Regions from separate parts of the Priestia sp. VA7 genome, predicted to be linked through region 2. Evidence: riboswitches for the same ligand, from Rfam matches in the RefSeq annotation. Region 2 holds a riboswitch; each other region holds the start of a gene.
What was found. A riboswitch is a leader RNA that binds a small molecule or an ion and turns the genes downstream of it on or off. The one in region 2 is predicted to bind cobalamin.
Positions count from the first base shown of each region.

Region 1: it holds a riboswitch for cobalamin, as region 2 does, so the genes downstream of both, AC0C45_RS17090 ((2Fe-2S) ferredoxin domain-containing protein) here and AC0C45_RS24345 (HoxN/HupN/NixA family nickel/cobalt transporter) in region 2, are expected to answer to the same signal.
Region 3: it holds a riboswitch for cobalamin, as region 2 does, so the genes downstream of both, AC0C45_RS19310 (ABC transporter substrate-binding protein) here and AC0C45_RS24345 (HoxN/HupN/NixA family nickel/cobalt transporter) in region 2, are expected to answer to the same signal.

Region 1 is NZ_JBVQPN010000003.1:834,262-845,051, forward strand. Features, by position in the region: gene AC0C45_RS17075 (cation:dicarboxylate symporter family transporter) at 1-1,216, shown strand, start outside; gene AC0C45_RS17080 (M42 family metallopeptidase) at 1,325-2,362, shown strand; gene AC0C45_RS17085 (hypothetical protein) at 2,714-2,872, shown strand; cobalamin riboswitch at 3,019-3,197, shown strand; cobalamin riboswitch at 3,316-3,495, shown strand; gene AC0C45_RS17090 ((2Fe-2S) ferredoxin domain-containing protein) at 3,598-3,978, shown strand; gene cobJ (precorrin-3B C(17)-methyltransferase) at 3,992-5,614, shown strand; gene AC0C45_RS17100 (sirohydrochlorin chelatase) at 5,633-6,544, shown strand; gene cobK (precorrin-6A reductase) at 6,541-7,308, shown strand; gene AC0C45_RS17110 (precorrin-8X methylmutase) at 7,314-7,961, shown strand; gene AC0C45_RS17115 (cobalt-precorrin-5B (C(1))-methyltransferase) at 7,965-9,068, shown strand; gene cbiE (precorrin-6y C5,15-methyltransferase (decarboxylating) subunit CbiE) at 9,058-10,254, shown strand; gene cobI (precorrin-2 C(20)-methyltransferase) at 10,257-10,790, shown strand, end outside.
Region 2 is NZ_JBVQPN010000006.1:83,517-94,306, reverse strand. Features, by position in the region: gene AC0C45_RS24375 (lipase family protein) at 159-911, shown strand; gene AC0C45_RS24370 (DinB family protein) at 937-1,425, opposite strand; gene AC0C45_RS24365 (hypothetical protein) at 1,772-2,098, shown strand; gene AC0C45_RS24360 (type 1 glutamine amidotransferase domain-containing protein) at 2,059-2,583, opposite strand; gene AC0C45_RS24355 (DoxX family protein) at 2,889-3,311, shown strand; gene AC0C45_RS24350 (M20 family metallopeptidase) at 3,381-4,544, opposite strand; gene AC0C45_RS24345 (HoxN/HupN/NixA family nickel/cobalt transporter) at 4,774-5,571, opposite strand; cobalamin riboswitch at 5,706-5,888, opposite strand; gene AC0C45_RS24340 (organic hydroperoxide resistance protein) at 5,994-6,413, opposite strand; gene AC0C45_RS24335 (undecaprenyl-diphosphatase) at 6,566-7,159, opposite strand; gene AC0C45_RS24330 (ABC transporter ATP-binding protein) at 7,305-8,237, opposite strand; gene AC0C45_RS24325 (ABC transporter permease) at 8,239-8,922, opposite strand; gene AC0C45_RS24320 (DUF418 domain-containing protein) at 8,958-10,172, opposite strand; gene AC0C45_RS24315 (response regulator transcription factor) at 10,343-10,790, shown strand, end outside.
Region 3 is NZ_JBVQPN010000004.1:290,319-301,108, forward strand. Features, by position in the region: gene AC0C45_RS19285 (polysaccharide deacetylase family protein) at 1-110, opposite strand, end outside; gene AC0C45_RS19290 (BrxA/BrxB family bacilliredoxin) at 352-789, shown strand; gene AC0C45_RS19295 (class I SAM-dependent methyltransferase) at 918-1,703, shown strand; gene AC0C45_RS19300 (YpjP family protein) at 2,085-2,687, shown strand; gene AC0C45_RS19305 (thioredoxin family protein) at 2,876-3,190, shown strand; cobalamin riboswitch at 3,281-3,413, shown strand; gene AC0C45_RS19310 (ABC transporter substrate-binding protein) at 3,672-4,631, shown strand; gene AC0C45_RS19315 (adenosylcobinamide amidohydrolase) at 4,720-5,328, shown strand; gene cbiB (adenosylcobinamide-phosphate synthase CbiB) at 5,333-6,319, shown strand; gene cobD (threonine-phosphate decarboxylase CobD) at 6,294-7,373, shown strand; gene AC0C45_RS19330 (bifunctional adenosylcobinamide kinase/adenosylcobinamide-phosphate guanylyltransferase) at 7,370-7,930, shown strand; gene cobS (adenosylcobinamide-GDP ribazoletransferase) at 7,927-8,700, shown strand; gene AC0C45_RS19340 (histidine phosphatase family protein) at 8,658-9,272, shown strand; gene AC0C45_RS19345 (bifunctional adenosylcobinamide kinase/adenosylcobinamide-phosphate guanylyltransferase) at 9,224-9,649, shown strand; gene AC0C45_RS19350 (cob(I)yrinic acid a,c-diamide adenosyltransferase) at 9,646-10,215, shown strand; gene rarD (EamA family transporter RarD) at 10,350-10,790, shown strand, end outside.

The DNA.
Region 1 (10,790 bases), on a different contig from region 2:
TGTAGGTGCAATTTTTTATGGAAGCGATACAGCCATTTCTATTTTACAGCCGGTTGGAGACATATTTATTCATTTAATTAAGATGATTGTCGTACCGATTGTGATTTCAGCATTAATCGTAGCGGTCGCAGGAGTAGGCGATATCAAAAAATTAGGTAAGCTTGGCGGAAAAACAATTCTTTATTTTGAAATTGTTACAACCATTGCTATTGTAGTGGGGATTATTGCCGCGAACTTATTCCACCCTGGTGCAGGGGTTGATATGGGACATATTGAAAAAAGCGATATTTCTCAATATGAGGCAACGGCAAAAACGTCTGAAAGTACAGGGATTGCTCAAGAGCTTCTTCATATTGTTCCGACAAACGTCTTTCAATCCGTAGCAGAAGGCGATCTTTTACCAATCATTTTATTTTCCGTACTGTTTGGTGTAGGCGTAGCTTCGATTGGAGAGAGAGGAAAACCTGTTTTAGCCTTTTTTGAAGGCGTCTTGGATGCAATGTTTTGGGTAACTAATTTGGTGATGAAATTTGCTCCAGTAGGTGTATTTGCACTTATTGGTGTTAATATTATAAAGTTTGGTGTCGGATCACTTATTCCATTAGGAAAATTAGTGTTCGCCGTTTACTTCACCATGATTTTCTTTGTGCTTGTGGTTCTTGGAATTATTGCTAAAATGGCTGGAACAAGCATGTTTACGCTGATAAAAGTGTTAAAAGACGAGCTGCTTCTTGCTTTTACAACGGCAAGTTCAGAAGCCGTTTTACCATCTCTTATCAAAAAGATGGAAGACTTCGGTTGTTCTAAATCGGTTACATCGTTTGTTATTCCAACAGGCTACACGTTTAACTTAGATGGTTCAACCATTTATCAGGCCCTGGCATCGCTATTTATTGCTCAAATGTACGGCATCGACCTTTCCATTATGGATCAAATTCAGCTCCTTCTTGTGCTAATGTTAACTTCAAAAGGAATGGCTGGTGTACCAGGGGCATCGTTTGTAGTTGTACTTGCTACACTTGAATCTATGGGCTTCCCTCTTGAAGGCATGGCATTTATTGCAGGAATTGACCGCATTCTTGATATGATGCGTACCACAGTTAACGTAGTAGGAAATGCTTTAGCTGCAATTGTGATGTCGAAGTCTGAAGGCGAATTTGATAAGCAAAAATCATTAAATTATACAAATGAATTAAAGAAATCAAACATAGCTTAAAACAAACAAGCCGGGCAGCTGCCCGGCTTGTTTTGTTTGGAGCTGCCTGTTATCTTTTTTGAAACATATGGTAAAATAAAAGAAATGAGAGACAAAGGAAGTGTCATAATGACGGAAACTGTTCAGTTAATTAAAAAGCTTGTTTCGATTCCCAGTCCTTCTGGAAATACAGAAAAGGTAATTTCATTTGTCGAAGACTATGTAAAAGAGCTAAATATTCAAACGTATCGCAATCGAAAAGGAGGCTTAGTCGCTACTATTCCCGGTAAAGATACAGATCACCACCGGATGCTGACGGCTCATGTCGATACATTAGGTGCTATGGTAAAAGAAATCAAACCGAGTGGACGTCTGAAAATCGACTTGATTGGAGGGTTTCGTTACAATTCTATTGAAGGAGAATATTGTGAAATTGAAACTTCATCAGGAGAAGTATTTACAGGAACCATCCTTATGCATCAAACATCTGTTCATGTGTATAAAGATGCAGGGAAAGCTGAGCGAAATCAAGAAAATATAGAAATTCGATTGGATGAAAAAGTACATAGCGCAGAAGATGTTCGCAGCCTTGGAATTGAAGTCGGCGACTTTGTTTCGTTTGATCCTCGTGTAGAAATAACAAAAAGCGGTTTTATTAAATCTCGTCATCTCGATGATAAAGCAAGCGTAGCTTTATTGCTTCAGCTCATGAAAACAATTCAAGAAGAACAGATCGAACTGCCATACACTACGCATTTTCTCATTTCAAATAACGAAGAAATTGGATACGGAGGAAATTCGAACATTACACCTCAAACAGTAGAATACTTAGCGGTTGATATGGGTGCTATGGGAGATGGACAATCTACCGATGAATACACCGTGTCTATTTGTGTAAAAGATTCAAGCGGCCCATATCATTACGGTTTGAGAAAGCATTTGGTGGAGCTAGCTAAGCAGCATGATATTCAGTACAAATTAGATATTTATCCGTTTTACGGGTCAGATGCTTCTGCTGCTATTCGTGCTGGACATGATATCGTACACGGCTTAATTGGTCCAGGAATTGATTCTTCTCATGCGTTTGAGAGAACGCATCAAGATTCATTAAACCATACGTATAAGCTTCTTTATCACTATGTGCAGTCGAACATGGTTCTGTTTTAAGAAAGGAATATTTAATTAGTGTATTTTTATGCAAAATAAAGAGAAGTACGGGATTGTGATGTCTGTACTTTCCTTTCCTAAAAAAGAAGCCGGCTGTCCGGCTTCTTTTTTTTAAATAAATACTATATATTTTTTACTGGTGAAGCAACAGTTGGTTAAAAAGCACCTTTTTAAAGAGGTATAATATTGCTTAAACCTTTTGTACATTTTGTTCATTTACAGAAGTTAAAATGTTTTTAAATTTTTAAAAGTTTCTTGTGACAAGTTTTGTAGAATGGGTTTTCAAAAGGAAATGGTTTCGGCATAATGTGGATATAACGATCACTACAATAATCGGAGGCGAATCTTTTCATGTGGGTACTGACGGTATATGCTGGAAAAGAAATGAAAATGTTTGAATTTGAAACTGAAAAGCAGGCGAGAGAAGCTTTTGCCAAAACAAATGGCTGTAAAGTTCTTTCAGAAGTGGTGTATTATAACGATCCTCATTTAACATTAGTAGCTATATAATGAAAAAACAAGAGCTGACTTTATGCTCTTGTTTTTTTATAGATGCTTGTATCTTTCGAAAAGAATAGAGTTGAAATAAAAAAAAATGTACGCTATGATATGGTAGTTACTTCTATTATTCTGATAGTTTAAAAGGTTCATATATATCAAACAGCAACAACAAAGATGCCAAGAAGGCTTAATAGGGAAACTGGTGAAAGACCAGTACTGCCCCCGCAACTGTAAGTGTGGACGAACGAGTATAACCACTGTGGAAAAATCACGGGAAGGTTCTCAAGTAGAATGATACACAAGTCAGGAGACCTGTCTTTATTGTGAAGTTTCTATTTCTCCGGGGAGCGGGAAGGGAAACGTTGGCTTAAAGTGGCATTCGTGTACACTCTTATTCTGACGTTTTACCCGCTCGCATATTAGCGAAGCGGGTTTTTCTCATGTCGTAAAACTACATATCGTGCAAAAAAGGTGCGCAATGTTTACATTGTGTTAAATGGGAAGTCTGGTGTGAAGCCAGCGCGGTACCCGCCACTGTGAAGATGAGCTGATTGCATATGCCACTGTATTCGGGAAGGCGCAGTCAAGTGATGAATCGAAGTCAGGAAACCAGCCTTTCTTTAATGCGAAGCTTACCCTACGGGATATAGGTGGAAGTGCAAAAACTTAGTTTGAATTTTTCTGCGCCTCTATCATTGATAGAGGCGCTTTTTTTAGTAAAGGAGCGAATGAGTGTGACGACGTGGAACTTAAACGGAACAAAACATCACGTATTGATTTGTAATGGAAGCAGCTGTATGAGAAAAGGTGGAGAAGAAGCCACCCAAGCTATTCGAAATAAAGTGACGGAACTGGAGTTGGATGAAACGGTTCATACAACGCGTACACGCTGTAACGGACGATGTAAAGATGCTCCTGTAGCTATTGTGTATCCTTCAGGAGATTGGTACAAGCAGGTCACTGAAACCGTGGCTCACCGGATTGTCGAAGAACATTTAGCAGGAGGCTGCAGTATAAAGGAATCGATTATTTATGAATATGATCAAAATGGTTTCGTTTCTCCGGAAAACAGTGACTCCATAGAAGGAATTGATAAAGTAAAAAGTAACGCATAAAGGAGGAGCTAGCATGAAAGGTAAACTGTTAGTTATCGGATTTGGGCCGGGAAGCTTTGAACATATTACACAGCGAGCAAGAGAAGCCATTCAAGAAAGTGATATGATCATCGGTTACAAAACCTATGTGGAATTAATTCAAGGACTGTTAACGAATCAGCAAATTATTAGTACGGGAATGACCGAAGAAGTAAGCCGTGCACAAGAAGCTGTAAAGCAAGCTGAAGCAGGAAAAACCGTGGCTGTCATTTCAAGCGGAGATGCAGGAGTATATGGAATGGCAGGCCTTGTGTATGAAGTGTTGATTGAAAAAGGTTGGAAAAAAGAAACGGGCGTAGAGCTGGAAGTAATTCCTGGCATTTCGGCTATTAATTCATGCGCATCCCTCCTTGGAGCGCCCGTGATGCATGATGCTTGTACAATTAGTTTAAGTGACCACCTTACGCCATGGGAACTAATCGAAAAAAGAATCGAAGCAGCTGCACAAGCAGATTTTGTAGTGGCTTTTTACAATCCAAAAAGCGGAAGACGAACAAGACAAATTGTTGAAGCACAGAGGATTCTATTAAAGTACCGTTCTCCTGATACGCCTGTTGGTCTTGTGAAAAGCGCTTATCGTGACCGTGAAGAAGTCGTAATGACCAACTTAAAAGACATGTTAAATCATGAAATTGGCATGCTGACTACCGTTGTTGTCGGGAATTCATCTACGTTTTTTTACGACGATTTAATGATTACACCGCGCGGATATCAGCGGAAATATACCCTTAACCAAACGGAGCAGCCGCTAAGACCGCATCAGCGACTTCGAAAAGAAGCGGAACCGTGGGCTCTCGATCAAGAAGAGACTGTAAAGCAAACAGCTTCAGCTATTGAAGCAGTTCAGACCACACCAGAAGAAACAGCAACTTCACGAGTTCTTGCAGAAGAAGCGCTTCAAGCAATTTTAGGTGAACCTACTTCTGCGGTCGTACATCAGCCAATACAGTCCATTTTCGAAGTGGCGGTTAGTCCAGGACTTGCAAATAAGAAATTCACGCCTGTTCAAATGACAACACTAGCAGAAGTTGTTGGTGAAAAAGGTACGATGGAGTATACACCTGACCATCAAATCAAACTGCAAATCCCAACGACTCAGCCAGATGTGATTATTAAAAAGCTCCAAGCAGCTTCCTTTTTACTATCTCCGGTCGGAGATGTGTTCACAATCAAAGCGTGTGATTTTTGTGACGGAGAAAAAAGCGATGCTATTCCACATACGGAAGAATTACAAAAGCGCCTCGGGGGAATGGACATGCCAAAAGAGCTGAAGCTTGGTATTAATGGATGCGGCATGGCCTGCTATGGCGCAGTTCAAGAAGATATCGGCATTGTCTATAGAAAAGGTGCGTTTGATTTATTTTTAGGAGCTAAAACGGTTGGACGCAATGCGCATTCAGGTCAAATTGTGGCGGAAGGCATAGCACCTGATGACATTATTGAAATAGTCGAGAACATTGTCCATGAATATAAAGAAAAAGGTCATCCTAATGAGCGATTTCATAAATTCTTTAAGCGTGTGAAGAACGTTTATGGATTCGACTATCAAGATATAACACCAAAAATAAAAGTAGAACCAGCTCCGTGTGGAGATTAAAAAATAGGAGGGCATTATATGAAATCAGTTTTATTTGTCGGTCATGGAAGCAGAGATCCTGAAGGGAACGATCAAATTCGCGAATTTATTTCGACTATGAAGCATGATTGGGACGCATCTATTTTAGTAGAAACGTGTTTTCTAGAATTTGAACGCCCAAATGTAAGTCAAGGCATTGATACATGTGTGGCAAAAGGAGCAAAAGATGTAGTTGTAATTCCAATTATGCTCTTGCCTGCCGGCCACTCTAAAATACATATTCCGGCGGCTATAGATGAAGCTAAGGAAAAATATCCACACGTAAACTTCGTATACGGACGTCCCATTGGCGTTCATGAAGAAGCCCTGGAAATTTTAAAAACGAGATTACAAGAATCAGGAGAGAATTTAGAAACTCCAGCTGAAGACACGGCTGTTATTGTCTTAGGGCGAGGAGGAAGTGATCCTGATGCAAACAGTGATCTATATAAAATTACGCGCCTTCTTTGGGAAAAAACAAACTATAAAATCGTTGAAACTTCTTTTATGGGCGTGACTGCTCCACTGATTGATGAAGGGGTAGAGCGATGTTTAAAACTGGGCGCTAAAAAAGTGGTTATTCTCCCGTATTTCTTATTTACAGGAGTACTAATTAAGCGATTAGAAGAAATGGTGAAGCAGTATAAAATGCAGCATGAAAACATCGAGTTTAAGCTAGCCGGCTATTTCGGTTTTCATCCAAAACTGCAGACAATTTTAAAAGAACGTGCTGAAGAAGGATTAGAAGGTGAAGTGAAAATGAACTGCGATACGTGTCAATATCGCCTCGGCATTATGGAGCATATTGATCACCACCATCATCACGATCATGACCATGATCACGGACACCATCACCACGATCACCATCATGACCACGACCACCATGAAGATAAGGTCGGCGAGCTAAAATGATTTTATTGTTAGCCGGAACTAGCGATGCACGTGCATTAGCCGTGCAAGTGAAAAAAGCAGGTCATGAGGTTACGGCAACGGTTGTAACCGAAAACGCAGCTATCGAATTACAGCGTGCAGAAGTGAAAGTGAAAATTGGACGTCTCAAAAAAGAAGATATGATGGATTTTGTAAACGAACATCGTGTAAAAGCTATTGTGGATGCAAGTCATCCTTTTGCAGAAGAAGCATCTAAAAATGCTATCGGCGCGGCTGCTGAAACAGCGATTCCTTACATACGCTATGAGCGGGCTTCGCAGGCTTTTGCCTATGATAATATGACGATGGTTTCTACGTATGAAGAAGCAGCAGAAGTAGCAGCTGAGAAAAAAGGAGTTATTATGCTGACAACAGGCAGCAAAACGCTGCAGGTTTTTACAGAAAAGCTGCTTCCTCTTTCAGATGTACGGCTTGTTGCTCGTATGCTTCCAAGGCTGGATAATATGGAAAAGTGCCAGCAATTGGGATTTCCGCAAAAAAATATTATTGCTATTCAAGGGCCGTTTACAAAAGAGTTTGATCGAGCGCTGTATAAGCAATACGGAGTGACGGTCATGGTCACAAAAGAAAGCGGAAAAGTTGGATCTGTGGATGAAAAAGTGGAAGCAGCCAAAGAGTTAGGCTTAGATATTATTATGATTGGGCGACCGAAAATTGAGTATGGAACCGTGTATTCCACTTTTGAAGAAGTGGTTCATGCTTTAGTAAACCAAACTAGGAGTTGATTGAGATGGATTTTCGTACAGAATTTAAACCGTTAACTGTTCAGCCTCAGCAAATAGAAGGAAAAAGTTTTGAGATGATTACAGAAGAGCTTGGGCCTCATCCGTTTACAGACGAACAGTACCCAATTGTTCAGCGCGTAATTCATGCGTCTGCAGACTTTGAGCTTGGACGCAGCATGCTGTTTCATCCGGATGCGATTCAAGCAGGAATTAAAGCTATTCGCAGCGGCAAGCAAGTGGTTGCAGATGTACAAATGGTGCAAGTAGGAACAAACAAGCAGCGAATTGAAAAACACGGCGGTGAAATCAAAGTTTATATTTCAGATCCGGACGTAATGGAAGAAGCAAAGCGCTTAAATACAACGCGTGCGATTATTTCTATGCGAAAAGCCATCAAAGAAGCAGACGGTGGAATTTTTGCAATTGGGAACGCACCCACAGCTTTACTTGAATTAATTCGTTTGATTAAAGAAGGAGAAGCGAAGCCTGGGCTTGTTATTGGTCTGCCGGTAGGATTTGTTTCAGCAGCTGAATCTAAAGAAGAACTTGCAAAACTTGACGTGCCGTTTATTACAAACATCGGGCGAAAAGGCGGCAGTACGGTAACGGTTGCGGCATTAAATGCAATTTCAATTCTTGCAGATCAGGTGTAACGCATGAAGGAAGTACCAAAAGAGCCTAAGAAACTCAGAGAAGGCTATACGACGGGCGCTTGTGCAACGGCAGCCACGAGAGCAGCTCTGCTTACGCTAATTTCAGGAGAAGTGCAAGATGAGTCAACGATTTACCTACCTGTCGGCCGCTTTGCTACGTTTCATCTTGAAGAATGCGAGTATCGCACAAGCAGCGCTGTAGCTAGCATCATTAAAGATGCTGGAGATGATCCCGATGCCACGCACGGAGCGCTGATTATTTCTGAAGTTTCGTGGTGTAATGGTGCAGGCATTATCATTGATGGAGGAGTGGGAGTAGGGCGTGTGACAAAGCCCGGCCTCCCGGTTCCTGTCGGTGAAGCAGCCATTAACCCTGTTCCAAGAAAGATGCTGAAAGAAACGGCTGAACAGCTTTTAGCCCAATACAATATACAAAAAGGCGTTAAGATTGTCATCTCGGTTCCTCAGGGAGAAGAAATGGCGAAAAAGACATTAAATGCGCGTCTAGGTATTTTAGGAGGCATTTCGATACTGGGGACGCGGGGGATTGTCGTTCCGTTCTCAACAGCTGCTTATAAAGCAAGCATCGTGCAGGCAATCAGCGTTGCTAAAGCAAGTAATTGTGAGCACGTCGTCATTACGACAGGGGGCCGAAGCGAAAAGTATGGAATGAAACAGTTCCCAGATCTTCCGGAAGAAGCATTTATCGAAATGGGAGATTTTGTTGGATTTACGTTAAAACAATGTAAAAAGCAAGGAATGAAAAAAGTATCGCTCGTAGGCATGATGGGAAAGTTTTCAAAAGTCGCGCAAGGCGTTATGATGGTTCATTCAAAAAGTGCACCCATTGATTTTAATTTTTTAGCAAAAGCAGCTTCTGAGTCAGGCGCTTCTGCTGAACTGGTAGAGGAAATAAAAGGTGCAAACACAGCTTCTCAAGTGGGAGATTTAATGACACAAAGCGGTCATCATCAGTTTTTTGAAAAACTGTGCGAGTACTGCTGTTTATCAGCGTTAAAGGAAGTAGGGGACGGAATCGATGTCGATACGTCTCTTTACACATTAAAAGGAGATTTTTTAGGACAGGCGGTGCAACATGGCAATTAAAATTATTGGAATTGGTGACGATGGAAAGTTAAGTTTGCTTCCTATGTATGAAAAGTGGATTTACGAAAGCGATGTGCTAGTTGGAGGTAAGCGTCACCTTGATTTTTTTCAAGAATTCAAAGGAGAAAAAGTGGCGATTGAAGGAGGGCTTTCTTCTCTTGTTGAACGTTTAAAAAACGAAGAAGGAAATGCGGTTGTGTTAGCCTCAGGTGATCCGTTATTTTACGGAATAGGAAGCTATCTTTCTACGAAGCTAGACGTTGAAATATACCCTTATTTAAGTTCTATTCAGCTTGCATTCTCACGCCTAAAGGAGCGATGGCAAGACGCTTATTTTACAAGCGTGCACGGCAGGAGCATAAAAGGGCTGGCTCAGCGCATTGACGGCTATAGAACAGTGGCGATTCTAACCGATGAGCAAAATTCTCCTAGTGCTCTGGCAAACTACTTATTGTCATTTGGCATGACGGAATACAAGATGTTTGTAGCAGAGAATTTAGGTGGAAAAACGGAGCGCTGTCAGCTGCTTTCGCTGGAAGAAGCGGCGAATCAACTCTTTTCTCCGCTTAATGTCGTGATATTAAAACAGATAGAAAAAAGCCCAGTTTGGCCTCTTGGAATAGAAGATGATGAATTTATTCAACGCAAGCCGGATAAAGGACTTATCACTAAAAAAGAAGTTCGTACACTTAGTATTAGCGCCCTGCAGCTAAAGAAAGACAGCGTCGTGTGGGATATCGGAACATGTACAGGTTCAGTGGCAATTGAAGCGGCTAAAATTGCGCGTGAAGGACAAATTTTTGCTGTGGAAAAAAATGAAGCAGACTTAGAAAACTGCAGAGAAAATCTATTGAAATTTCGAGTAGACGCCCACACTGTGCACGGAAAAGCACCGGAAGGGTTAAGTGAGTTTGCTGATCCTGATGCGGTGTTTATTGGAGGGACAGCAGGAGGCATGGAAACCATTTTAGACGTGTGCTGCAGCCGATTAAATGCAGGAGGGCGCATCGTATTAAATGCCGTGACAATTGAAAATTTAGCAGAAGCGATGAAAGCTTTTAAAGAGCGAGGATTTGAGACTGCTGTTACCCTTGCACAAATTTCAAGGAGCAAGCCAATTTTACATTTAACACGCTTTGATGCTTTAAACCCTATTTATATTATTACAGCCCAAAAAGGAGAATGAACATGATTGGAACATTGTACGGACTTGGAGTTGGACCGGGAGATCCAGAACTAATCACGGTAAAAGCATTTCGTAAATTAAAAGAATCACCCGTTATTGCGTATCCGAAAAAGCAAAAAGGAAGCAAAAGCTATGCCCAAAAAATTATTGATGTCTATTTCAGTGCAAATGAAAAAGACATGCTCGGCCTTGTGTTTCCAATGACAAAAGATCCTGCTATTTTGGAAAGAAAATGGACCGAAACGGTAGAACGAGTATGGGAAAAGCTCCAGGAAGGAAAAGATGTAGCATTTGTCACAGAGGGCGACCCTATGCTTTACAGTACGTTTATTCACATGATGCGTCTAATGCAAGAACGTCACCCTGAAGCTCCGATTCAAGTAATTCCTGGCATTTCATCTATTAATGGAGCGGCATCTCGCTTAGGTATTCCTTTAGCAGACGGTGATGAACACGTAGCGATTGTTCCTGCTCGTGAAGATTATGAAACAATGAAAAAAGTATTAATGGAAAACGACTGCGTCATTTTTATTAAA
Region 2 (10,790 bases):
TAAAATATACAAAAAAACTTGTAAAATCCTCAAAAACATCCAACGATAAACCGTTTACATTCCGTCATTATCGCTTTCAAAAGAGAGGTATCTGCACCTTTCTTCTCAGGAACACATAGGCTATAGGAGTTATTTTCTATTAGAAGGTGTGAAAAACAATGATGAGAATAGAGCCTTTATTTTATCGTCCTTTAGCTCTAGACCTTCTTTATGCGTGCGTCTTAGCTTATAAGCAATACGCACAGGGAGGCACATTTGATGTACCTGAAGGCTACCGGCTTATTAAATCGTTTAAAGCTTCTGCCGTAGGGGTGCAAGAATGGTTTGGTTTTATTTTAGAATCTGATGACTCTATCGTAATTGCCTTTCGAGGAACTCAATCTGAGGCAGACTGGATTGCTGATGCTCGCATTAGGCAGCGCCCTTATCCATACAATCAACAAGCCGGTCTCGTCCATGAAGGTTTTTTAGCCGTTTACGAATCATGCCGCGATGAAATTTTTGAAACGTATCAGTCCCTTACCCCCAAGCCACTTTATATAACGGGGCATAGCCTAGGTGGTGCACTCGCTGCTCTTCATGCCTTAGATGTCGCCACAAACGCATCTTTTCCGGAAGTTACAATGTATAACTACGGAGCTCCTCGAGTAGGTGATCCTCAATTCGTTCAAACATACACAAATCTTGTTTCAAATAGCCGCTGTTTTGTTAACACGACGGATACGGTTCCTAAAATCCCTCCGAAGCGCCTTTATTCCCCTTCCACCAAGCAAACTATTTATTACGATCAAGATCCTCTGCAACTCTCGTTTACGATTCAAACAGGCTCTACCGTAGGGAATCATAATCCCCAAACATATAGTGTTGGTATTTGGATGATGTCGGACTATCCTATTTTGGTCCAAAAATAAAAAAACAGGCGGACTGCCTGTTTTTTTATGCACCAATTGCTGTTTTGATTTCTTCTATTTGTTCTTGATGACGCTTTTCATGATAGCCAATAAAATCAATCCACTGCTTTAAATCCATTAACCCAAACACAGGGTGTGGAAATGATTTTTGCTTTAGCTTGTCTTCACTTGCTGTTTCTTCTAGCTCTATTAAAGCTGCTCTTGATTCTGCCAGCTTACTCTTCATTTCTTCTAATGTCTGCTTTTCATTAGAAGGCGTAACTTGAGCCGGTGCATCTACTTTTCGCGAACGGTCTACCGCTAAATGAAACGGCTTATCTTCAGTCGGCTGATCCACACCGTTTTCTAACTGATCCTTTACACGTGAAACAATCATGCGCTCCATCAAATATAAATGTTCTAATACTTGCATAACGCTCCATGTATTAGATGCTGGCTGTTGATTTAATTGTTCATATGTTAATGATTCTACACTTCTCAATACATCATTTCGAAACTGTTCATTTTTATTCATTTTTCATCCTCCTCTAGGATTCCTCTAACTTATCGTATCAAAAAACTCTTCCATATAAAAAAGATATCCCTTTATTTAACCATGTTTTAGCTGCAATTGTTTCACGTGAAAAAATCACACTTTCTATTTGACATAGATCAACTGAAGTGTTATATTTAGATTTCTGGCTTTTCTTTAAGAGCTGGACATAGTGAAAGTAACTTGAAAGGATGTATCGTACAATGCAAGGTAAAAATACTGGCATTCGACACATGTCTTTGAACAAAACTTATTCACACTGGATCGGCTTCGGAGCCGTAAGGATGCAAGAGAGGTAGGGCTTGCGTCGTTTAGGTTAATCGATCATGTGGAAAAACAAACCGCGGCAATGGATGAAATCCATGCAAGCACAATCAATGCTAATTGTGCCCTAACAACAACGAAACATACAAAAACCGTAATCATGGATTTTATAAAGAAAGTAATCATTTTGTTTTTACACTTGCAAAAGCAAGTTACTGATAAGAAACACGAACAAAAGCGAGCAGATGCATCTGCTCGCTTTTTTAATGATACTTTTTTATTTACTTTATCATTTCTTTTTTTAGCGGATCTTATAAAAAAGCCAAAACCAATGTGGTTTCGGCTTTTTTCTTATTGCTCTGCTAGTACATCAGCAAATGCTTTTGCATAAGGAGGAAGGTCTGGCGGACGGCGGCTTGAAATAATGTGGCCGTCGATTACGACTGCTTCATCATGCCAAATAGCTCCCGCATTTTCCATATCATCTTTGATTCCTGGCGTACTTGTTACGTTTCGGCCATCTAAGATTTTTGCAGAAATTAATACCCATCCTGCATGGCAGATTTGGCCGATTGGCTTTTGCTGTTCATCCATATGACGAACCATTTCAATTACTTCAGGATAGCGGCGCAGTTTATCCGGCGCCCAGCCCCCAGGTACTAAAATAGCGTCATATTCAGCTGGATCAACATCTTTAAACGCGTAGTCCGATACGGCTGGAACACCGTATTTCCCCATGTACGTTTCGTTTGCTTTTTCTCCAACTAAATGTACTTCTGCTCCTTCTTCTCGAAGACGCATCACTGGATACCATAGTTCTAGATCTTCAAAGTCTGCACTAACAAGCGCAATAACTCTTTTATTTTCTAAACGCATCGTAACACCTCCGCCATCAGTATAGCATGTTGGAGAATAAGATTGAAAATAAGGGACTAAATTGTACATAATTAAAGGATTTTTCAAGTGCTCTTCAGAAAATTTTCGTATGCCAAATGGTCTAATTTTATATTTTCACTTGACTGAGGACAAACATCACACTACAATTTGTAGTGTGATGTTTGTAATGTTGTAAAATTATCCAAATAAGAAAGACTTTCTGATTTAATTGCTACATTTCTTTTTTCGGGCTTTTACACTACATAATGTAGTGTTTTTCAAATACACTTAAAGGAGGAAGTAAATTGAATAAAAACGTCGAAATTGGTTCACTTATTATTCGTTTAGTATTAGGTTTTACATTTTTAGTACACGGCTTTCAAAAATGGCAAGGCGGGATTGAAAATACAGTAGGGTTCTTCGATAGCTTAGGAATCCCTGGTTTCATGGCATATATTGTTGCAACCATTGAACTCGTAGGTGGGATTCTTATTATTCTTGGCCTAGCAACAAGAGTCGTATCTGCTTTATTTGTGGCAGTTATGCTTGGCGCCATTTTTACAGCCAAGCTTAAAAGCGGATTTGTTGGCGGGTTTGAGTTTGATATTGCCTTAATTGCCATGTCTGCTCACTTATTTCTTGCAGGAAGCCAGTTCCTTGCTCTTGATGCAGTGGTATTCAAAAAGAAAGAAACTGCCTTTTCTCTTCAAGAAGAAAGCAGTAAATAAAAAAAGAAAGCTTATACTCTCCCAATATAAGCTTTGAGATTAGTCCCCGCCGTTTGAGGCGGGCTTTTTTTATATTTGCAGCAGCAAATTCGCAAATAAAGAAGAACGCTCGGACAACGTATCAATTTGAATATGTTCATATTCCGCATGTATTCCTTTTCCGCATGCTCCTAATCCATCCAACGTGGGAACGCCAATGGCCGCTGTAAAATTGCCATCACTTCCCCCGCCCACAGCTGCTTCTTCCAATTTCATACCCAGTTTCGCCGCGATTGACTGAGCGCATTCAAATAGCTCTTCCGTTTGTTTAGACTTGACCATCGGAGGACGATTCATACCTCCCGTTACTTCGAGCTTAATCCCTTTTAAAATGGGTGTTAAATTCAAAATAATATCCGTCATGCGTTTTGCTTCTTCTTCTGTAGAAACACGTAAATCCACGTGCGCTTCTGCATATTCCGGCACTACATTTGTACCGCTGCCTCCCGTAAACGTCCCAACGTTTACCGTTGTACCTTTTTCATAATCAGTTAAGCTCTGCAGAAAAATCACTTGGCGCGCCAGCTCTTCAATCGCATTGATTCCTTCTTTGTGGTGATTACCCGCGTGTGCTGCTCGTCCCCATACTTTTACGGTGAAAATCCCCGCTCCTTTGCGCGACGTTTTTAACGCACCTGAACCCGCCACCGCCGGTTCCGCTACTAGCACTGCTTCACTTCTTTGTGCTTCTTCTTCAATGTATTTTTTAGAAGAAATTGACCCAATCTCTTCATCCGAATTGCAGAAAAACACAATTTTTTTATCGAGCGATAAGCCAAGCTCTTGAATCGCTTTAATCGCCCATATAGATTGGACAATGCCGCCTTTCATGTCTAAAATTCCCGGACCGTACAGCTTGTTTCCCTCTGTTCTTAGACTCAGCCTTCCCTTTTCCCATACCGTGTCAAAGTGACCGATAATTAAAAGCTGCTTTTCTCCTTCTCCAATCGTAAATTTCAAATGGTTTCCTACTTCTTTTTCTTCTATGATTTCGTACCCTACCCCTAAACGCTTTTGAAATAGCTGCGTTAAATACATTCCACACTGATCTACTAACTCTTTGCTGTAGGACGGTGATTCTTTTTTCACAAATCCGACTAAATCTTCAAGCATCTCTTGTTCGTGTTCTTTTAAATAACTAAATACACTTTGTTCTACCATTACCTGACTCAAATCAATTCCTCCTCCAAACAACCCCTGCTGCTTGCATTAAATGCTTTTATTTATCGTACGTATAACTATGTTCTACGTTTCACATAACGATCTTAAATTATCCTTAATTATAATGGTTTTCAGACAATTTTCCATCCTTTAAATACAGATAATACTTTAACTTATTCATAACCGACCGAAAATAGCCATAAACTTCAACAAATTCATACAAAAAAGCTTCAATCTTCAACAGATTAAAGCTTTCGTTTGACTAATTGACATTTATTTTAATATTTTTCCCTTTTGACTTCACACTCACAAAAACAAACATAGACACTAAAAAAACAAACAGAATAACGCCAACCATTTCAAAGTTTACTTCGGCCCATGGGTTAAAGAAAGTGAATGCTAAATAGAACGACACACCATAAGCGAGGACAACAATAACCCAGCCCATCAAGCGAGAAGCAGATTGTCCAAATTTACTCGATTCATTCACCATTTTATGTACAATCAATGAATCGATTGTATCTGTTAGCATCATACCAAACATAAACACTAGCCCCAACAAAAGCGGCGTATACTTGCCTGCGTTCCCTACAGCTAGAGACCACACGGCCGTTTGACTGACCGTTTCGGCTGCTAAAGCGAACAATGCTCCTACAAGAATAATTAAAAAAGGATTCGTTGTTCCTTTTGCGATTTTCGGAATAAACTTCCCTTTTAACCCGCTCAGCTGAAACTCTTCCTCTTTATTTTTGGTTCGAAGCAAATGATATGTGTTTAATGTCCCGATTAGAAAGAGAGAGATAATGGATACCCAAGATGCAAAATGATCGAAATACGATGGAAACGTAAAATTCTTCATCACCACGCCCAGCATCCCGGCCGTGACGGCCACCATTCCTCCGTGACCTAGTGAAAACAGCGTTCCGACCCACGGGGCAAAACGGCTGCCCATTCGCCAATTATATCGAGTCTGGCCATCAATAAAAGCTAAGTGATCTGCATCCAATCCGTGCCTGATTCCTAATAAAAAGACAAGTAAAAAAACTGATAAACCTTCCATTTCCTACACTCCTTTTTTTAAAAATAAAACGTAAAAAAGCCTCAATTCTATAGAAATTGAGGATGTGTCGGCATATGAAAATAAACAGCAATTGCTCACTGCGTACCTTGATACACCGCCTCTTTCCTAGAAGAGTCAAGTGTACAGAATAGGTAGGTCTCCTGGCTTGAGATCATCATTTTCTACCGCCTTCCCCGTTTTGAGTGACGATAAGATAGAAAACTCCCTGCTTACAGTGGCTGGACCGCTCGAGATTTGCACTCGATTCCCTGTTACCTCTTACGCTATGTAAGAGCACCTAAACTGTGCGAATAATTCATTTTCTTCTTCATTATACTAGTACCGCTTACAAATGAATAGAGAAAATTCAAATAGAAAAGCCCTGCTAAACTTTACATGCTTAGCAGGGCTTTTTAAAGCAATTAAACTACTTCTACCGTTACGTCTACGTTACCGCTGATTGCTTTTGAATACGGGCAGTATGAGTGAGCTAGGTCTACATATTTTTTCGCTGTTTCTAAATCTAAACCTTCGATATGAGCTTCAAGCGCTACTCCAATTTTCACTCCTTGATCAGCTTTATCGGGAAGCAGCTGAACAGTAGCTTTTACTTCACTTCTTTTGATTTCTACGTTATGTTTTTTCAACATAAATTCTAACGCGCTGTTGAAACAAGCACTGTATCCAGCTGCAAACAGCTGTTCTGGGTTTGTTGCTGTTGTTGCTTCTCCACCAAGCGCTGGAGGTGTTGCAACATCTAAGTTAAAGATGTTATCTAAAGAGTGAACTTCTCCTGTTCTTCCACCTGTGTTAACGACTGTTGTTTCATATAAAGCTTTCATGTATAAACCGCTCCTCTTTTCCATTAATTTTATTAAAAGTTTTTTATTTATCGTTTCTGTAATTTAATTGTACACAATTTAATTTTAAAAAACAAGTATTAAATACATTAAAAATTTCCCAATAAAAAAAGCCGCGTATTTGCGACTTTTTCTTAATAATATTGAGACTGTTCGTCATAAGCAGATTTCCGAAAAATAGACAAGTTGGTAATAGCCCTCATCAGTTTCGTATTAAAAATAACATAATGAATAAACAGCGCCAGCACGCATCCTAAAATAGCTCCTGTTAACACATCGAATGGATAGTGAACGCCAACCCATACGCGTGAAAATGCAATAAGTGCACCTATTACAACCCACATGCGTCCTGAGCGTTTGAAATGCAGCCAAATGGTAAAAGTGATAACTAATGCAGATGTAGCATGATCGCTTGGAAATGAAGAATTCGCGGCGTGATCAATGAGCTGATTCACGTGGTGAGAGATAAACGGACGATCTCGATAAGCAAATAAACTAATCACTTTATTGATAATGACTCCTGTGGCACAAGCACATAAAGCTTGAAATGCTACAACACGGCTGCCGTTTTTATTAATAAGTAAAAACAAGCCGAGTAAAACGATAAGTACATACTGGGCATAATCTGCAAAGAATACCATCAGCGAATCTAGAGGCTTTACGTGTGAGGCATACTGATTCACCGCGTGGAAGATGGTATAATCTACTGAATTAATAGCTGATAACATAATCGAAATCCTTTCTTATTTTTAAATGTCATTAGCTATCTTATCAGTTTCTTGAGAAAATGAACATGTTTTTGTCAGAAGCTTCCTAACTGGTATTTATAAATAATGTACTCAAGCTCAGTAGTAAATCAACGCCTTTCGCCTATTAACTCACCTGTGAGTGATCCACAATATTTTTTTGCAAAAAGATCTCTTCTAAAGAAGGTTCTTCGACGTGAACTTGATAAATGTCGATACCGCATTGAATCAATTCGCGAATAATAAGAGGAATATTTCTTTCTTTTTGAAGCATCACTTTTGTGTACATGTGATGGTATTCAACTTCGGGACTCAACGTACGGAAAAACTGTTGAATGTATTCTTTGTGACTGTTTGGATAAGGATCATGTTTGATCATCACCGTTTTTTTCGCTTGATATTGAAAGCGCAGCTCTTCCATTGTACCTTCTATTAAAATGACCCCATTTTTCATAATCGCTACACGTGTACAAATCTTCTCAACTTCATTTAAATTATGAGACGTCATAAAAATTGTCTTGCCTTGATTTTGGAGTTCTCTTATTAGTTCATGAATGTGGAGAGCAGATTCAACATCTACTCCAGAAGTTGGTTCATCTAAAAAGATAAGATCTGGGTCTGCTACAATTGCTTGAGCAATTCCTAACTTCTTTTTCATTCCAAATGAAAACTTTCCAACTTTCTGATGCTCATGTCCTTCTAGTCCTACTTTCTTCAGTACATTACTACAGTATTCTTTCGAAAAACGATGGCCGTTTACCTTTAAAAAATAGCGCAAATGATTGAGCGCTGTCATCTCATCATAAAAGTTAGCATAGTCAGGAAGCACACCTATTTTCTTCTGAAGCTCTAAATCAATATCACTCTGTCCCAGCAGCGTAAATTCTCCTGCTGAAGGAAATGAAACGCCGGTAAGCATATTAATAAATGTAGACTTTCCTGCTCCGTTTCTTCCTAAAAATCCGTAAATTTCCCCTTGTGATACCTGTAAATTAATACCGTTAACAACTGTTTTAGATCCATATTTTTTAGTTAACTTACTTGTTTCAATAGCATACATATTATACTTCTCTCCTTTTAAAACTCCAAAGTGCCGTACATAAACAAAGTGCTGCAAAAATAAGAAGAACTGTTAGATACCCTTTCTCCAGCTTTAAATAGTAGTAGGGTGTCACATACTTAAACCATGCAATGTACGCTTTTGATGAAAATATGCTCCACACGCTCAGTACCGGTAGAACAAACGATAAAATAATTGATAAAAACATAGTATGAGTTGGGCTTGGCATTAAAGCTGAAAGCATTAAAACAAATGAAATGATACAAACGGTGAATAGCAGGCACTCTAAAAATATATAAAAAGAAAAATGATGCGAAATAAACGCAATCAGTAGAAATGAAATAGAGATACAAACAAGCCAGAAACAGCAAATACCTAAGAATTTCCCTAGTACAATACGCTCTCTTGATGTTTTGGTAACTAAAAACCTTGCTGTTCTTGTCTTAATTTCTTGATTAATAACATTATGAGAAAGACTTGAAATAAATAAAGGTCCGAACCCGAGAAGCATCACCAAAATTCCCCCGTTGGCTCCATCTTGAATCTGTGCACTCGTCAGCTGATCTCCAAGTTGACTAACTATATGGGCTATTCCATAGGAAGCACCGCATACGATTAAGATAACGATAATTGATTTAATACTTTTAAATAAGCTTTGAAACTCTTTTAAACTAATAGCCCACATTTCCAAAATCTCCTTTTAAATAAGTTTGACTGCTATCATCCAACAAAAGGATGATTTACTTCCGCCGGTAAAGCTTTTTTTTCTTTGGGCTTTCCACTCCAAGAAAAATTTGTCCATATACGCAGTAGCTTCTCCACCGGTCCAGTTTGAAATTTTTGTACGTACATATAGCTGCCGATAAGCTGAATTCCGTAAATACCTATACAGACAAAAATCCCTGCAATCATGCCGAGCTTTCCGAAATAACCTAATCCATAACCGTAAAAAATCGTCGTGCATATGACCGTTTGCATTAAATAATTACTAAGCGATATCCTGCCTACACTTTCAAAAGCCTTTATCAAAAATGACTTCTCGTATTTTGCATATAACCAAGCAAAGCCTGCAATATAACCAAGAGATAGAAGACTTCCACCTAACATATGTGTAGAACCAGCCCAATTAGCATCTGGCCATACGTACATAGTCCCTTTTAACAGCAAGCCAAGCGGAATCAGCGCGGCTGCCCAACGGCCATACTGTTTTTGATTAGCTGAAACATCGTAAAACCACTTTTTCTTTCCTGCATACATACCAAATAAAAACAAAGCGCCCATTATAAATGGCGTAAACAAGAAGGCAAAAGCAAATTTATATCCTGTTATATTCATCGGATCAACATTGTTGCGGTGGTCTTTAATCTGTTCATAAGTTCCACTTCCATACACATGAATCGTATCTTTTACATATGTCGTAAGCGTTTGTTTATCGCTAAGAAGATACATATTATCGTTTAATGAACCGTATCCGGCTGCTCCTGTAAGGACCAGCAAAATCGATACCCACACCAAAAGTGTTTTGGCTTTACGCTTTAAAAAGAAAAGTAGTAAAAATACTCCCATCATTCCGTAAAACGTAAGAATATCTCCTTCCCATAAAAACACTCCATGCAGTAAGCCAAACCCTAGAAGCAGAAGAAAACGGCGAAAGAAATGCCTTTTTACGCCTAGCTTCCTTCTTTCTAAGCTTTCTTTCATCTTCACCATTGAATAGCCAAATAAAAAGGTAAAAATCGGCATAAAACTTTCCTCTACCGCGACTTTTAAAAAGACATAGGCTGCTGAATCACTTGGTGATAGCGAGAAGAGATGAATCATATCCTTTCCGTAAATGCCATATTGAAAAATCAGCATATTCGCTAGTAAAATACCAAACAAGCTGAATCCTCTCATACTATCAATTACTTTAACCCGCCTAAAATCATTACTCATCCTTTTAACTCCTTTACTATGTGTCTGTGCATTTAGTATATGAAATGAAGTTTTCAAGAAAATAACCAGGAGATTATCTTTTCCTTAACATTTTCCAATTTTGTTAATCTTTTCGTAATGTTCTTATGCTAAAATCGAATACGTATGAAATGAAACAGAGGTGATTTACGTTGGAAGATGCGTCTATATTGCTAGTTGATGATGAAGTTGCCATCGTCAAAATGCTGGAGACAGTATTAAAAAAAGAAGGATTCAACCAAATTTATAAAGCTCACACCGCTCAAGAAGCGCTGGATGTTTTACATAATCAAACAATTGATATTATTTTGTTGGACGTAATGCTTCCCGATCAAAGCGGATTTGATATCTGTCCTAAAATTCGTGAGCTCTCAAACGCGTATATTTTATTCATAACAGCCAAAGTATCCGACCTGGACGTACTAACGGGTTTCGCCATGGGAGGAGACGACTACGTAACTAAGCCGTTTAATCCTTTAGAAATTGCGGCACGAATTAAAGCACGACTGCGCAGAAAGCAAGTGCTGACTGAAGGAACTTTTATAAGAACGGAACCACAATCGTCAAATCGCTATGAGTTTGATCGTTTTACTGTAGATG
Region 3 (10,790 bases), on a different contig from region 2:
GCTTCTGTAATAAAAAACAAAGAAGCGACAATCACTAACACTAAAGACAAAAGTGCATAAAATCGTTTGTTTGGCTTAAATCGTTGGTTCGGTTTAAATCGCTGGTTCAATTTAAAAATCCTTTCTACTAAACTACTATTTACTACTATAGTACAAAAAATGGAATATTAATAGTAAAAATCGACATTTTTATGGAAAAAACTTAGATGATATGACCCGGTTTTGATCTTTTTTTGTCAAATGAAAAAGGAGAACGGGACAACGATGAGGATTTGAAGAGTGAGTAGCTAGATTTTTCCTGGTTTTTATAGTATGCTTTTAGCGTGAATGATTGTTAGGAGGAATGTTAATATGTCAATGGCATATGAAGAATATATGCGTCAGTTAGTTAAACCAATGCGTCAAGAATTAACTCAAGCTGGTTATGAAGAATTAACAACAGAAGAAGCAGTAGTTGATTTTATGGAAAATGTTGAAGGAACAACTTTTGTTGTCGTTAATTCAGTTTGTGGGTGTGCTGCTGGTTTAGCACGTCCTGCAGCGACACAAGCGTATTTACAGTCTGAGCAAAAACCAAATCAAGTGGTAACAGTTTTTGCCGGTCAAGATAAGGAAGCAACAGCTAAAATGCGTGAATATTTTGGGGACATTGAGCCTTCATCACCGTCTATGGCGCTTTTAAAAGGAAAAGAAGTCGTTCATTTTATTCCTCGACACGAAATTGAAGGTCAGCCGTTAGAAGTTATTTTTGAAAACATTTTAAATGGTTTTAAGCAGCACTGTTCATAAAATGTCCTGCTTTTGTCACATCTAGTATATAGATTTTTAGAGAAAAATCGCATATACTTTATAAGAAAAAGGATGTCTATAGACATCCTTTTTCTTTATGTAAATAGCCAAACAGTGTAGGGGGAGTTATGAAAGTGATTGTTACGACTGCTGGTCGAACAAATGAACAGATGATTGTAAAAGCCAAACAAGTAGCCGCTGATTTAAGTATACCTTTTGTAACAAGAGAGAAGAAATCCGTTGCAGATCTTCAGAATCTTCAAGCTGCAGACGTGCTGGTTGTCGGTAAGAATAGAGTAGAATTGCATGTCCAAAATGAAGAGGAGCCTATTTTTTTTCATCCAAATTCCGCTATGTTTAGAGTGAAGAGATGGCTGCGAGGAGAACGTGATCCGTTTATTGAAGCTGCTAGTTTGGAAAAAGGAATGAGCGTGCTTGACTGTACACTTGGTCTTGCATCGGATAGTATGATGGCGAGCGCAGCGGTAGGGAAAAGCGGAAAAGTTGTCGGACTAGAAGGCAACCGCTATGTAGCTTATTTAGTCAAACAAGGACTCTTAAATTGGGAAAGTGACGTACAAGAGTTGAATGATGCAATGAAGCGTATAAACGTGGTTCATCAAAATTTTGAATCGTTTTTGGCGTGTTGTGAAGATAATTCTTTTGATGTTGTCTACTTTGATCCTATGTTTCAAGAGCAAATTGAGGAATCGAATGGAATTAACGGTATTAAAGCAATAGCACTGTATACCACGCTGACGCCCATGGCTATACAAGAAGCAAAAAGAGTAGCCAAACAAAAGGTCGTGCTAAAAGATCATTGGAAAAGCAGTCGTTTTGAAGAGCATGGATTTACCGTGCAAAAACGAAAAACATCAAAATTTCATTACGGGACAATTTATATACAAAAATAAACAAAAAAGTAAAAAGAATCACGCTTATTGAAAAGACTTCCAAAACCTTTTAGGAATTAAAAAGTTTTGGAAGTTTTTTTTTGTGAATTTCATCTAAAGTTCATAAAAGTATGATATATTTTTGAACATAAAAATACTTTTGTGTTTAAGCATCCAGCAAAAAAGGAATATCTTGTATAGGTTTCCGCTCGGTGTGACAACCTCAAACAGAAGAAGGAAGGTGCTAACTAAAAAGTCGTCGAATGCCCGTAGACAGCATAAATGAATAAGCAAATATAGGTAAAAAATTAATAAGTATGTTACAATACCTAGTGAGTTATGACAATGAATTTTACGATATGAAAAGACCATATGGGAAAAGATGAGAAAGGAAAGATACGAATGCCTAGATGGATAAAAAGAATGCTAGTTGTATTTATTACAGTATTTACATTTGGGCTTGTCACTCCACCAGAATATTTATACGTTGATGATGCAAAAGCGGACAAGCAACATAAAGCAGGGTATGTAAGAGAAACAACTCCTGTCACAGCTGTTATAGAAGATATTCATTTGCCATATGAAGAACCAAAATATGAAGACGTTTCATCATTTGTTACGTATGCAATGGAATCAGCTGAAAAACAGTCAGTGGAAAAATTCGGAACAAAAATTGGACCTGTCATTGAAGATGAATTTCGTCAAGCAGTGTTACCTAAAATTGAAGAAGTGCTGACCGACATTGGCACTGAACGTGAACAGTCAATTCAGAATCTCGAGATAAGCGAGCATCCTGCTGCTGGCTACGGTGAAAAGATTTTCCATGTATATGACCGGGAAACCGGTCAGGACTTAATACGATTTCATGTACGGCGTGAAAATCCTCCAAAAGATGGATACTGGTTTAATTTTCACTATCATGCGGCTGCAGATAATTTTCAGAAGCATTATGATTTAGGGAAAATTTATTGGAACCGAAACATGCCGCCTAAATGGTTTAGCTAATAATAGACACAACATTCTGCGATTTCGAAATGTTAGCTTTTTTAAGCTAGCATTTTTTTACGTCTAAAACCGTTAGGGTCTAAATAAGCTGAAACATTAGCACAACGATAAAAAAATCGTTTATAATGAAGTCAGACTTCTTACCATAGAATAGTGAGAAGGAACGAATAGATGCTGGAGGTAACACAATGAAACAATTTACGGAAGAAAAACAATTTCGCGAACAAATTAAGAACGAAACACTAAGCGTTGGGATTTTTACGACAACGTGGTGTCCTGATTGCAAACGTTTGGATATGTTCATTGATGAAATCGTTGATGAAAATACAGATAAAGCATGGTTTAAAATTGACAAGGATGAGTTTGAAGAACTTTCTGCTGAAAACAATGTAATGGGTATTCCTTCTCTTCTTGTATATAAAAACGGTGAAAAAATTGCACACTTGCACAGTGCAAATGCTAAAACACCTGAAGCGGTCCGTGAATTTTTAGCAACTCTTTAATTCCTTAAGCTGCGAGAGCATTCTTGCAGCTTTTTTTGTGAGAATGGCTATTTCCATTTTTCCATGAGTGGGGTATACTAGGACAAGTGAATAATCGTAAAGCAATAAGGTCTCAATTTAAAGATTGAGTGAAAAGGGAAGTCTGGTGAAAAACCAGCGCGGTCCCGCCACTGTAAGCGCTTTGTGCGTAAGTCAGGAGACCTGCCTTATTGTTAGCTGTGAAACCTTCGAGGAAGGGTGAAGCAGGGTAATGAACATACATATCAAGTATAGTGAACGGATTCTTTTCCTGCTTATCTTGACGTTACCTGCTTTGCTTTCAATTGAAAGTAAAGCTTTTTTATTTTGAAGCTGCCGGCGAGCAGTATACATAGTCAAAGCGGAAAAACGGGATAGCGCTGCTTTTTGCATGATCATTTGCTTTTTCTTTAACGTGGAGGTTTCGTATTCACAATGAACAATATATAGGGGGAGTATTTAGATGAAAAAATGGCTTTCGTATTCCATTATTGCACTGTTAGTCATCGTACTTGCTGCATGCGGTGCAGGCAGCCAAAGCAACAGTGATAAAAAAACGAAGCAAGATACGGCACAAACGTCACAAGCTGCATTTCCAGTGAAGGTAAAAGACGCGCGTGATAAAGAAATTACGTTGGAAAAACAGCCTAAGAAAATTGTTTCCTTAATGCCAAGTAATACGGAAATTGTATATGCCCTTGGCCTTGAAAAAGAATTAGTCGGTGTTACAAGCAACGATGATTATCCTAAAAGCGTAAAGAAAAAAGCGCAGGTAGGAGATATGAACGTTAATGCGGAAAAAGTTATTGCTTTAAATCCTGATTTAGTGCTAGCACATGCTTCAAGTATGGGCGTTTCGGATGAAGTATTTAAACAAATTGAAAGTGCGGGTATTCCGGTATTTGTTGTAAAAGATTCAACAACGTTTGACACGGTTTATGATTCTATTACGCAAATCGGTAAATTAACAGGTAAAACAAAAGAAGCTAATCAAACAATTAAAGACATGAAAGAAAAAGTAGCTTCAATTGAGAAAAAAGCAAAAACGATTTCAAAAGAAGATCGTAAAAAAGTATGGATAGAGGTCTCAGGAGCTCCTGAGATTTATACAACAGGAAAAGGTACGTTCATGAACGAAATGCTTACTATGATCGGTGCTGATAACGTAGCGGCTAGTGAAAAGGGTTGGGTTAAGTTTTCTGAAGAGCAAGTTGTTAAGTTAAACCCTGACGTTATTATCGCAACGTATGATGCAGATAAAAATGAGATTATGAAGCGTCCCGCTTGGAGCAGCATGACTGCTGTAAAAGAGGGTAACATCGAGAAGGTTGATCAAAACAAAATCAACCGCTTAGGACCTCGTATTGTAGATGGCTTAGAGGACTTAGCAAAAGCAGTATACCCTGGGGTGTACAATAAATAAGAAGAGGGACCATATTCCAGTTCGAATTGAAAAGGGGATTGGTCCCTTTTCACATCTTAAAATTGAAGAAAGGCCTGAGCTTTTAATCATGAAAACCGAGACTTCTTATAAAACATACAGCTCAGGGGTTTTAGGAACAGGCATTACGGAAACGGACACCTTTTACAATCGATTTGTTCACAAAGACTATTATTCAGATACTCCTTCTTTGGAGTATGAGCAATATTTGATGAAAGAAAATGTGCGCCATGAGCAAATCGTAGGGTTAATGACAGCCGTTTGGTTAAAAGAAAGAGCGATTTACTGTTATGAAGGCTACGGAGTAAGAGTAGCTTCCGTGATAACGGCTGGAGTAGGAAACGCAGTAGATATTACAGCTGACGAAGCTGTCCCGTTCTATTCTTCTCCCGGTACAATTAATATGTTTTTTTTCGTGGAAGGTACGCTTACGGATGCAGCGTTTTTACAGCTTTTTATTGCGGCCACAGAAGCTAAAACAAAAACGCTGTCACAGCTGGGTGTCATAGATCCGGCTACAAAGACGATTGCTACGGGGACATCTACGGACAGCATCTCAGTTGCAGCGTCTCAGCAAGGACCATTATATGAATATGCAGGCTCTATGACCGCTTTAGGGCAAGCGGTAGCCAAGCTGGTGAAAATAAGCTTAGAGCAGGGACTTAAGGGAAAGAGGTGAAGAAATGAGTATTACACAAGCGATAATTGCACACATGACGGCCATGACGATTGCTTTACTAATTGACCGAATTATAGGCGATCCCGAAAATTGGCCGCATCCCGTTCGCTGGTTTGGCAAATGGATTTATTGGATAGATTCTAGATTAAATAAAGGTGCAGGAAGACGATTTAAAGGATTGCTTCTTGTGATAAGTATGGCTGTGCTCGCAGGAGTTGTTCCCTTTTTGTTCCTCCATGCTTTGTACGGAGTTCATTTTATAGCAGGTGTTTTAGTAGAGGGCGTAATGATTGCGACTACTATATCCACTCGTTCTTTAAGCGAAGCTGCCTATAAGGTACAAAAGCCGCTTCAGCTAGGAGATATGGAGAAAGCTAGATATGAAGTAAGTATGATTGTGGGACGAGATACAGATCGTTTGTCAGAAGGAGAAATTGCCAGAGCGACGGTAGAGACCGTGGCTGAAAATACAAGTGATGGTATTACAGCTCCGCTTTTTTATGCATTTATAGGAGGAGGAGCCCTAGCCTTTTTTTACCGAGCTATTAACACATGTGATTCGATGGTTGGGTACAAAAATGACCGCTACTTTCTGTTCGGCTACTTTAGTGCAAAAACCGATGACGTATTAAACTATATTCCAAGTCGGTTAACTGCAGTGGTGATGACGGCTGTTAATGTAGCAAAAAGCCAGTATTCTCTTGGGCATGTAACGAGTTTGATTAAGCGTGATGCTAAGAAGCATCCCAGCCCAAATAGCGGATACGGGGAAAGCGCAGTGGCTGCTCTGTTAGGTATTCAACTCGGCGGGCTTAATACATATAAAGGCATAGAATCTAATCGTGCAAAAATGGGTGAACCGCTCATTCCTCTGCAAGCCGGTCATATTGAACAAGCTGTTTTCATTATGAAAAGGACGGTCTATGCTACGTGGTTATTATATCTTTTGTTAGGAGGAGTTATTAGTGCTATTACCTACACATGGAGCTAATCCTAATGTCTTTTTAAAAGCAATAGGGGCTGAGAATTTGTCGCATATAAAAGACTTTAGCGTGAATACAAATCCTTTAGGGGCTCCCCTTGTGCTTCACGAAAAGTGGAACGAATTCAAGGGTGCAGCGTTTAGTTATCCTGACCCTCAAGTAACGGAGCTGAAAAATAAACTTGCAGCTCATCATCATGTTTCAGCTGCTCAAGTGCTGCCTACAAATGGCGCCGCTGAAGCGTTTTTCCTTATTGCTTCGTTATTTTCAGGAGAGAAAGCAGGGATTGTACAGCCGACTTTCGTTGAATATGAACAGGCAAGTAAAGCTTATGGATGTGAAGTGACATACGTTCCTTTAGCTGAAGAAAATGGCTGGAGCTGGGATATAGAGTTGATTATGAGTATTCTTCCGGACATAAAAGTACTGTGGATTTGTCATCCAAATAATCCAACGGGCGTTATGTATAGTCATGAGGAATGGATGAAAGTAGTAAAAGCTGCTGCTCATCATGGTACATACTTAATGATTGATGAGGCATTTATTGATTTTGTCGAACATCAGCCTTCATTTGATTCTCTTATTCTGGATTATGAGCATATCATTGTTGTGCGTTCCATGACAAAGATGTTTAATATTGCCGGGGTTCGTCTTGGCTATATTTTGGCAAATGAAAAAATCATTAGCAAGATGGCTAAAAAGCAGCCTCCTTGGAGTGTAAATGGATTGTCGCAGCAAATAGGCATGATATGTGTGAATGAAAAAGATTTTGTAAAAGAAACCGTACATTATATTAAACAAGAACGGGAACGGACCTTGAGTGAACTAAAGGAATGGGGGCTTTTGGTTTCTCCTTCTCAAACAAACTATTATCTTTGCAGCGTTCCGTCTTCTATTAAAACGCGCGAATGGCTTGTCTATTTAGCAAGCCATGGCGTGGTAGCTCGTCATACTGAAAACTTTCCATTTTTAAATGGACGCTATATCCGTTTGGCTGTGAAAACGAAAGAAGAAAATGACTATTTACTTAACGTAATCAAACAAGGACTTGATGAAATATGATCATCTTTATTAGCGGAGGCGTTCGAAGCGGAAAATCAAGTGCAGCGGAGAACATGGTTCAAACTTTTTGTACAAAGCGCGCTGTTTATATTGCCACAAGCAGGCAAACAGATAAGGAAATGCAAAAACGCATCCAGCTTCATCAAAAAGAACGCCAAGCAGCGAACACGCCTTGGGTAACGATCGAGCAGTCTGTAGATTTACAACAAATTCTGCCAAATCTTCAAAGTGATGATGCTATACTTTTGGATTGTGTCACGAACTGGCTTGCCAATGAGCTTTTTTTAACAGAAAAAAGGTGGCAAACAAAAGAAGGGAAACAAGCGGTTTTTCGTCATATGACAGAAACGCTCGATAAGCTGTTTGCGCAGTCTCAGACGGTTGTGCTAGTATCTAATGAACTGTTTGAAGCGGGCGTATTAGAAGAGCCCACATATAGCTATATGAAGATATTAGGGAAATTACATCAGTATATTGTAGAAAAAGCAGATGTGGCTATTTGTGTAGAAGCGGGAATCTATCGTTTTAAAAAAGGAAAGGAATGTGTAGATATATGAAAGAATGGATAGCCATACTACGGATTTCTCTCCAGTTTTTTACGATCTTACCACTAGCTAAAACTGTTCAATGGACTGAAAAAAGAACGGCACGCTCACTTTTTGTACTGCCTTGGATTGGTATGTTACTAGGCTTGATGTTTTATAGCTTTTTACAGCTGCTTCAATCTTCACCTATCACTACGATTGTTGATAGTATTTTAGTTTTGCTTTTACCGCTTGTTTTAACGGGTGGCCTTCATTTAGACGGCTGGATGGACGTAAGCGATGCGTATTTTTCTCATCAGTCAAAGGAAAAAAAACTGCAGATTTTAAGTGATCCGCACGTTGGGTCTTTTGCTATTCTTTCTCTTATGGTTCTGCTGCTGCTGCGTTTTAGTGCGATCTATGAATTAGTGTCTCTTTCTTCTTTATCAATTTGGGCATGCTTAATTGTCTTTACCCTTCCAAGAATTGGAGCAGCCTTTTCGTTGATGAGAGATAAGCCCGCTAAAGATACGGGTCTGGCTGCTTATTTTCAACAAGGAGTCACCAAACGGTCTATTTACGGATTTATCATCATGAGCCTATTCTTAGTTGCTATTTTCGTTATTTTTATGGACAATAAATTCATTATTCTTTTCTTTGCCGGTTTTTTATGGCTCTGGATACGATTTTATCGTTCGCAGTTTGGTGGCGTAACAGGAGATGTTATAGGGGCAACCATTGAAGGAGGAGAAACATTTTTATGGATAATTCTTTGGTTATCACATGTATTCGTCACGGCATGACGCTTGAAAATCAACAGAAAAAATATATAGGGTGGAGTGATCCGCCTTTAAGTATAGAAGGGAAAAATGAATTGAAAGAGCTTTTTCTAGAACCTCAGCTCGTTATTTCCAGTGACTTAAAAAGGTCGCTAGAAACAAGTGCAGTTGTTTTTCCAAAATCTCAGGTGGTTAAAAATAAAAATTGGCGTGAGCTGCATTTTGGAGATTGGGAAGAGAAGACGTATGAAGATTTAAAAAACATACGGGCGTATAGAAATTGGATTGATCACTGGACAGAACATACGCCTCCGAATGGTGAAAGCTTCTCAAACTTTTCAAACCGAGTTTGGGCAGCGTGGGAAGAAGCGGTCGATTTGGCGGCCAGTCAGCAATTGCGTCACATTGCTATTGTGTCGCATGGCGGCCCACTGCGTTTACTTGCATCCCATTTTAAACAGACAGCGTCGCTTTGGGATGTTTCTTTTTCTTATGGAGAAGGTTTTTCAGTAGCGTGTACATACAAACAGGCAAAGGAGAGAAGAGCATGCATTTCGTATTCGGCGGTGCATTTACCGGCAAAAGAAAATGGGTGAAGCAGCATTATGCCAGTGAGTCGGTAAAATGGCATTATTTGTATGAAGACCCTGTTTTACCAGTGCTTGAGTTCGAAGAAAGTTACATAGTGCTAGAAGGATTTGAGCACTATGTTAAGGAATTAATACATAGCGAGTTGGAGTCTCCGCACCTTGTTGTTAAAAAGTTAATACAGAAGTGGAGAGACAGCGGTGTATGGGAAAAGTTAATAGTGATTGGAACTGAAGTCGGCAAAGGGATTGTTCCTTTAGATCCAACAGAGCGGCAGTGGAGAGATGAATGCGGGTATGCGTATCAGCATTTAGCGGCACATGCCCGGAAAGTAGATCACATTTGGTACGGAATTGCTAATCGATTGAAGGAGGAAATACAATGAACATTTACACAAAAACAGGGGACAAAGGGCAGACAAGCTTAATTGGAGGACGAGTAAATAAAGATGATATTCGAGTGGAAGCATATGGTACGATTGATGAGCTAAATGGCTTTGTAGGTCAAGCGATTTATCAGCTGGATGAAACAACATTAAAAGATGTAAAAGAAGAGCTAATTACGATTCAACATGAGCTATTTGACTGTGGAAGTGATTTAGCATTTGCAAAAGATGATCATCCGTACAAAGTAACAAACGACATGATATCAGTACTTGAAAAGCGCATTGATGTCTATATGTCAGAAGCGCCGGCCATTGAGCGTTTTATTTTACCTGGAGGCACACCTGCAGCGACAACGCTTCACATTTGCCGGACGATTACACGCCGCGCAGAACGGCTTGTTGTTGGCGTGCAGCGTGAGTATAAAATTAATGCGGCGGTGCTTCAGTATTTAAATCGTTTATCCGATTACTTCTTTGCTGCGGCTCGAATCGCTAACGCGCGAGAAAATGTACAAGATGTAGAGTATATTCGCAGTGCCAAAGTATTCAAACAGCCTAAAAAATAAGGTATAAAAAACGGTCGAGCTAAAAGCGATCGTTTTTTTATGAGCTATTTCGATAGGCAAAATAAAACTATAAAAAAGAGGTAAATGCATCTATAATGATAAGAGACAGAGAGATAAAGAAAAGAGGTTGAGAAATGAATCAAGATTCTAAGCGGGCAGGTATTGTTTATACAGCCAGCGCTTACGTTATGTGGGGGCTTTTTCCGCTTTACTGGAAGCTTCTTGGCGAGGTGAATGCGAATGAAATACTCGCTCACCGTGTCATATGGTCATTTGTTTTTATGCTTTTACTTTTGCTTGTGACAAAGCAAATGAGTGCTTTAAAGAAGACGCTTGGTTTATTATTTCGTAATACGAAACAAGCGGTCATTTTATTTGTGGCTTCAGTGCTGATCAGCATCAACTGGTTCGTTTACATTTGGGCGGTTAATCATAATCATATTATTGAAACAAGTTTAGGTTACTACATCAACCCGCTCGTTAGTATTTTACTTGGTATAGTCGTTTTAAAAGAGAAGCTTAATTTTTGGCAGGGTGCTTCTGTTGGATTAGCTGCTATAGGTGTTATCGTTATG